DNA from 2 places in the Brucella tritici genome. Region 2 is predicted to be linked to the other one. Evidence: riboswitches for the same ligand, from Rfam matches in the RefSeq annotation. Region 2 holds a riboswitch; the other holds the start of a gene.

Region 1 (3,823 bases), on a different contig from region 2:
CCCAGCGATCATCGAAACGATGCGCCAATGTGGCTTCGAAACCCGTAACCTTCGCGCTGGCAACATTGTAAGGCAGATAGGATGGCGCGGTGCTCATGATCGCATCGCGCAACCATGTCTGATAGAACGCCAGATCAAGGCTTGTCGAAGCCGTAGCCTGCCAGTTCAAGCCAACTTCATACGAACGGGACTTTTCCGGCTGCAAATCAGGGTTGGCGAAGCCCGGATAATAGAGTTCGTTGAAGGTTGGTGCCCGAAAACCCGTGGCATAGGATGACCGTAAAACAAGGTCTGGCAGCACTTCATAACTCGTACCCAGATTATAGGTCACGACATCGCCGAACTGGCTGTTATGGTCGTAACGCAGCCCGCCATCGAAACGCAGCGCCTCATATTCGAGCGAATATTGACCGAATACAGCAGCCATATCGCGGCTGGTTTCATCATAAGCAACGGTGGTATTGATCTCCTCGCGGTAAGCTTCCACACCAGCGGTCACGGTGTGGTTGACCTTGCCGGTGTCGAAACTCTTTTCAGTCGAGGCAAAGACACCATACCGCTTGGTTTCAAACCGATCCGAACCGCTCACGCCTTTCCGAAAGTTACGGCTGTTGTCGATACCGGTGCTGAATTCCAGTGTCGATGACCAATCCGCCGTATGATCGATGCGTGTTCCGATCTTGCCGGTAAATGCGGCACTATCGGCCTGGTTCGGTGATGGTGCCTTGGCATCATACTGATTGCGCCCTCGGCTAAGGAGACCGTCCGCATAAATTTTACCCCAGTCGAAATCCTTCGACAGCGCAAAATTGAAAGAGCCCTGCAGAAATCCATCGCGATCAGGTTCATGGCCATAGGCATCCGATGTGGTGAAGTCATATCCTTGCGTGCCGGTTATGGCTGCACCGAAGGCATAGTCGACACCGTCGTTGCTCCGTCCCTGAATGGACCCGGACGCATACCCACCCCATGGGTGGCTGACACCGGTAGAAAGGCTGCCACACCAGGAGCGCTCACCGCAGGCACCGCCCTGCTTGGTGATGATATTGACCACCCCACCCATGGCATCGGCGCCGTATTGCGCCGAATGAGCGCCCTTAGCAATTTCAACACGGTCGATGGAACTCAGAGGGATGTTTGCAAGCGCGGTTGCACCGCTTGTCGCCGACGCTGTGCGCACGCCATTGATGAGAACGACCGTCTGCTTGGACGACATGCCGCGCATGTAGATATCCGAAGATGACCCCTGCCCTCCATTCGTCTTGATGGAAACCCCACTATAGGACTTCAGCAGCGACTGCAGATCCGGGGCTGCCGAGCGTTCTATGTCCGCTGAATCGATCACAGTCACGGACGAGGTCGAGCGCTGCAGCGAAGATGCGCGACGCAAGGGCGTGATCACGATTGTATCAAGGACGACACTACCATCGCTGTCTGGCAGACTCTGAGCAAGCGTCGTGGACGGCAGCGCAAGAACACTGGCCGATACCAATAGAACAGATGATTTCAAAAGATGCATTTTCCCTCAACCCGCCGGACCGGAGACCGATACCGGCTTTTCCTCGCACCGCAGGTTGAAGTAATCATGGCACTGAAGTGCCCCTCTTCCCGACGGCAACATTTCAACAATGTCACCGCCACGGACAGCCGCGCCTGGACACACCCCGTATCCATGCATGGGTGACCGGATACGGCAGGTCTCCTGACTTCCGGGTCGTCGCTTTCCCTCCGCCTTCCCGAGTGCATCGACTGCTCTCAGTGGCTTTCACCGCTTACGCGGCTGTGGAGGATAGCTCTCCGGTTACAGTTGCGGGGGCAGTCGCGGCATCAGCCAGAATGGCTTCACCGTGTTCCCTTTTCATCCGCCTCAATAGCGGAACCGTTTCCTGAGAATTGCGATAGCAACATGGTTAAGGATTCGCAACTCCGCTGAAGCGCAATCCGGCACAGAAAACTGAATCACATTCACAAGGAATGGATTCAGCCTCCTGTTTTCAAAGAATTTTCCTATCGCAGGAATGCGCGGAAACGCTGGAGCGCAAAATAAAACAACACCGAGCCAATGACGATCAGTGCCAGGAATTGCGGCCAGACAACACCCAGCCCTGCTCCGCGAAACAGGATCGATTGCGCCAATATGACGAAATGCGTATTCGGCGCTGCCAGCATGATTGTCTGGATGATTTCAGGCATGCTTTCCCGGGGCGTTGTCCCTCCCGAAAGCACCTGCAAAGGCAAAAGCACCAGCATCAGCAACATTCCAAACTGCGGCATTGACCCAGCCGCAGTGGCCAGAAAAATACCAAGGCTGGTCGTTGCGAAAAGCTGGAGCGCTGCACCAACGAGAAACAGCGACACCGACCCATAGATCGGAACGGCAAGCAGCCCCTGCACCACGAAAACCAGTGCAAACGCCGAGGCAACCAGCACGACCAGCCCCATGGACCAAATCTTGCTGACCATGATTTCAACCGGCGTCACTGGCATCACCAATAGATGTTCTATGGTTCCGTGTTCGCGTTCCCGAATAAGTGCGGCCCCCGTCAGGATGATCGATAGCATCGTAACCGATGAAATCACATTGTTGATCGCCCCGAACCACCCCTTGTTCAAATCCTGATTGAACCTCGCCCTGAGATTGAGTTCGACGGGCGTTTGTGCACTACCGCGATAGCGATTGAGGAATTCGCTCACCTCACTCGACACAATCGACTGCACATAGCCGCCACCGGTAAAGGCCTGACTCATTCGGGTTGCATCGACATTGAGCTGAATGGTCGGCGAACGGCCAGCCAAAAGATCACGCTGGAAATTCGGCGGTATGTTCAGTGCAAATGTATCAAGCCCCTCATCCATCCGGGCATCCATTTCGTAGGACGAAATCAGCTTCGGCGGTACGAAATATGACGGATAAAATGCCGTCGTGATCCGGCTCGAAACAGGCGACTGATCTTCATCGACAATAGCTATCGCCGCATTGTTGAGAGTCTCAGGCATCGCCTTGGAAGCCGTATAAATTGCAAGCGTAAAAGCATAGACGATCAGGATCAGCAGCATTGGATCGCGCGCCAGACCGCGCAGTTCCTTCACGCCAAGCTGGAATATGTTGGATATCCGCATCTTAGCTCGCCTGTTTCTTAAGAAGAACGATAGCGAGCGCCATGAGAACCGGCACCGCAATCAGCAGCGGCAAAAACGAACCTGCGAGATCGGCGAACCCCAAGGCCTTGGAGAAAACCCCGCGCGAAATGGTTACGAAATAGGTCGCCGGATAGATTTTACCGATGAACGCGCCCGCACCTTGCAGCGACGATACGGGGTCAATGATACCGGAATACTGCACAGCCGGAATGAGTGTCAGAAGCGCCGTTCCGAAGATCGCTGCGATCTGGCTGTTCATGAAGGTGGACAGCACCAGCCCCATGCCGGTCGCGATCGTGACATAAAGCAGCGCCGCCAGCGCATAAGTCGGAAAACTCCCTGTGAACGGCACCCTGAAAATAAACACCGCAAAGGCTGTCAACATCAGGAAATTCAAAAATGCCAGCCCGATATAGGGCAGTTGCTTGCCGAATAGAAACTCGAATTTCGTCACGGGCGTCACGTAAAAATTGATAATCGACCCCAATTCTTTTTCGCGAACCACGCTCAACACTGCCAGCATCGAAGGGATCATGAGCAGCAGCAACGGAATGACCGCCGGCACCATTGCCACGAGGCTTTGCACATCGGGATTATAGCGGTAGCGTATCTCCAGATTGAAGCTGCCGACATTCGCCGCACTACCGTAAAGCTCCCGGGCTTTCTGCGTCAGCCAGTTGGC
Region 2 (3,823 bases):
AAAAGCCTTCGGAGAAGCGCGCGCGTGAGAAGGGTGAGGCTATTCGCCGTGCGCGCAAGGATGCGAAAAAGCGGGCGCAGCGCGAAGGTTTGCTGCCGAAGCCGAAGAAGAAGGTTGCTCCCGCACGGTCGAGAACCCCGGTCGCTTCCGCACCTGCGACCTCTTCTGCTGCGTAACATAATTCCCGAAAATTTCGGATTTTAAAACCGTCCAGACAGGCCGCCGGATCGAAAATGCTCAGGCGGTTTTTGCGGACGTTGAACGAATATAGTGAGGCCCTCGTACCGGCGGATCGGCACGAGGGATCGTTTTGAGCTTATGCCTGTGCGCGGAGAGCCTTTGCAGCGGCCACCATATTGACAAGAGCCGGGCGGACTTCTTCCCATTTGCGTGTCTTCAAACCGCAATCCGGATTAACCCAGAGTTGACCGTCCGAAAGTCGTTGGCGAGCGAGCGAAAGCAGGTTCGTCATTTCAGATACTTCCGGTACACGCGGCGAGTGGATGTCATAGACGCCCGGTCCGATCTCATTCGGATATTTGAACGACTTGAAAGCATCAAGCAATTCCATGCGCGAGCGTGATGTCTCGATCGAAATCACGTCTGCATCCATATCCGCAATCGCATCGATAATGTCGTTGAATTCCGAATAGCACATATGCGTGTGAATCTGCGTCTTGTCAGAAACGCCGCTCGAACAGATGCGGAAGCATTCAACCGCCCAGTCAAGATAGTTTTTCCAGTCCGGGCGGCGCAATGGAAGCCCCTCGCGCAAGGCAGCCTCATCAATCTGGATCATAGCCGCTCCGGCCTTTTCAAGATCGATCACCTCGTCGCGGATGGCAAATGCGATCTGGCGGCAGGTTTCAGCGCGTGGAATATCGTCACGAACGAAAGACCAGTTCAGGATCGTCACAGGCCCCGTCAGCATGCCCTTGACGGGGCGTGAGGTCAGGGACTGGGCATATTTCCACCATCCGACGGTCATCGGTTCGGGGCGCGAAACGTCTCCGAAGATGATCGGCGGGCGAACGTAGCGCGATCCGTAGCTTTGAACCCATGCATGTTTGGTGAAAGCGAAGCCCGATAGCTTTTCGCCAAAGTACTGCACCATGTCGTTTCGTTCGAACTCGCCATGAACCAGAACATCGAGATCGATTTCTTCCTGCCAGCGGATGGCCGCTTCGGTGGCCCTGCGAATGAAGGTTTCATAGTCGCTGTCGCTGATTTCTCCCTTGTTGTGAGAGGCGCGGGCTCTGCGGACCTCAGCGGTCTGTGGAAAAGAACCGATTGTCGTGGTGGGAAAGCGCGGCAGGCCAAGCCTGTCACTCTGCAACCTCTGGCGTTTACCAAAAGCGCTGGTACGCTTTTTCATACTGCTTTCAACAGATGCAACGCGCTGTTCAACAGCCTTGTTGTGAACCTTGGCCGACGCTGCACGCGCTGCGATGGCCTCGCTTGCGGCCTTGAGCTGTGGCAGAACAGTACTTTTCCCGGATGCCAATGCCTGTCCCAGAACGGCCAGTTCTTCAAACTTCTGGGCTGCAAAGGCCAACCAGTTCTTCAGATCGGCGTCGAGATCGGCTTCAAGCGTCAGGTCGATCGGTATATGAAGCAGCGAGCAGGAAGGCGCGATTTCAACGGATTGCGGACCACGTCGCTCGATGACCGGCTGCACCTCGTCAATGATCGAAACGAGGTCCGTGCGCCAGATATTGCGACCGTCGATCACGCCGAGAGAAAGGATTTTTTCCGGAGCGAGTTTCGATACGACTTCGGAAAGTTGCTTCGGTGCCCGGGCAAGATCGACATGCAGGCCGGCCACTGGCAGGGATATGGCGGTATCGAGGTTGGCACCCAGCGCTCCAAAATAGGTTGTGAGCAAAATTTTTGGCCCGGATACTGATGTCAAACGCTTATAGGCGAGTTCGAATGCAGCCAGCTCGTTGGGAATGAGATCGAGTACGAGTGCCGGTTCATCGATCTGCACCCAATCGGCGCCTGCAACAGTAAGTTCTCGCAGCAATTGTTCGTAGACAGGCAGAAGCTTTGGTAAAAGCGCTATGGGATTGAAGCCGTCGGAAGTCGATTTTGCAAGCTTCAGGAACGTCACCGGGCCAAGAATGACAGGGCGCGTGTGAATGCCCAAAGCCTTGGCTTCCAGAAAATGGTCGATAATCCTGGTGCTGGAAAGCCTGAATTCCTGATCGTCGGAGAGTTCCGGGACCATGTAGTGATAATTTGTGTCAAACCACTTGGTCATTTCCATCGCGGTTATGCCATGGCCATGATGGGCATGCCCGCAGGAATCCACTTCCCCCTGACTTCCGCGCGCCATTGCGAAATAGGTGTCGAGTGAGACTTCGCCGCCGTTCCACCCGTAACGAGCCGGAATTGCGCCGACCGTGACCACCATATCCAACACGTGGTCGTAAAGCGAAAAGTCGTTGGACGGAATTTTCACGATGCCCTGATCGCGTTGCTCTTTCCAGTTGGCGGCGCGCAAGGCACTGGCGATAGTCAGCAACTCCGTTTCAGATGATTTCCCGGCCCAATAGGCTTCAAGCGCGAATTTCAATTCGCGGCGCCGACCGATGCGCGGTACGCCCAAGGTGGCTGTTGTGATGGTAGCTTTAGACATGACTGCATAACCCCGATACAAGTTGGGGGCGAGGTCATTTGAATGTGCGTGACACAAACCGGCCTCAGGAAGCTGGTTGTAAATGCGACACATCAGGACACCCCGCCCATGGACGATATATGTCGGGGCAGGTCTCCTGGCTTACGGGTCATCGCCTCTATTCGCCTTCCCGGATTTGCACCAGTGGCGTCATGAATATCGGCTCGCCGCTTACAGTTGCGGGGGCAGCTCCGGCCTTGCCATAAGGCGCACCGGCTTCCCTCTTAGCTTCACCAGACCATTCCGGTGAAGAACCACGACAAAATCCAGTCTGTCGCAATTGCGTGTGAGTGTCAATATTACATAAAGAAATGTTTATATCTTTACATCATTATTTGATCTGAATTAGGCGAGCCGCCAGTTGCAACGGATTCAGGTCGTTGGGTATTGCTGCCGGATAGACGCTCTCATTGCCGGAGGAGAACAGGCATTGTTGGGCGGCAAGCAGTGTAGGAAATCAACGCGACGCGGCGATTACAGCAGCATTTCCCCATCCCGCACGAACTTGTGTAATTTTTGACGTTTACGGAAACGTCAAAGTAGGTTAGCTTCGATCCGGAATTGATCGGGTGAGTGCGGATTCCGTGAGACGCTCGGTCGAAAAAGCGGCAAAAATGGCTATTTTCGCAGGAAATCATCCCTTTTTGTTGCAACATGCGCGCTGTCACAACGTTTTGCTATAATGTGGCATGCAGGCATGAAACGCGGTTACGGGCTCGTTCCAGCCATCGCGGAACGGCTCAGGTGGTGAATTTGGAGGATTTCTATGCCGAGCTATCGCGCGCCAGTTGAGGATACCAATTTCGTTCTCAACGACGTTCTGAATTATCAGCGCTACAACAACCTGCCGGGCTTTGCCGACGCGTCGCCCGATGTCGTCGAGGCAATCCTGTCTGAAGGCGCGAAGCTCGCCGAAGGCACCCTGTTCCCGGTCAACCAGACCGCTGATCGAGAAGGCTGCAAGCGTCATTCGGACGGTTCGGTGACGACGCCGAAGGGCTACAAGCAGGCTTATGATCTGTATCGTGAAGGCGGCTGGCTTGGTCTCGCTGTGCCCGAACAATATGGCGGACAGGGGCTTCCCTATCTCCTGCACACGGCTGTCGGCGAATATATGTCGTCGGCCAATATGGCGCTCACCAT

What was found. Region 2 has a riboswitch for cobalamin ahead of metE (5-methyltetrahydropteroyltriglutamate--homocysteine S-methyltransferase). Riboswitches for the same ligand answer to the same signal wherever they lie in the genome.
Positions count from the first base shown of each region.
Region 1: linked by a shared signal. The riboswitch ahead of F9K94_RS04170 (TonB-dependent receptor domain-containing protein) and the one ahead of metE (5-methyltetrahydropteroyltriglutamate--homocysteine S-methyltransferase) in region 2 are both predicted to bind cobalamin.

Region 1 is NZ_WBVY01000001.1:835,025-838,847, forward strand. Features, by position in the region: gene F9K94_RS04170 (TonB-dependent receptor domain-containing protein) at 1-1,519, opposite strand, end outside; cobalamin riboswitch at 1,676-1,899, opposite strand; gene F9K94_RS04175 (ABC transporter permease) at 2,008-3,120, opposite strand; gene rbbA (ribosome-associated ATPase/putative transporter RbbA) at 3,122-3,823, opposite strand, start outside.
Region 2 is NZ_WBVY01000004.1:571,255-575,077, reverse strand. Features, by position in the region: gene rpsU (30S ribosomal protein S21) at 1-176, shown strand, start outside; gene metE (5-methyltetrahydropteroyltriglutamate--homocysteine S-methyltransferase) at 317-2,641, opposite strand; cobalamin riboswitch at 2,751-2,954, opposite strand; gene F9K94_RS17190 (acyl-CoA dehydrogenase C-terminal domain-containing protein) at 3,447-3,823, shown strand, end outside.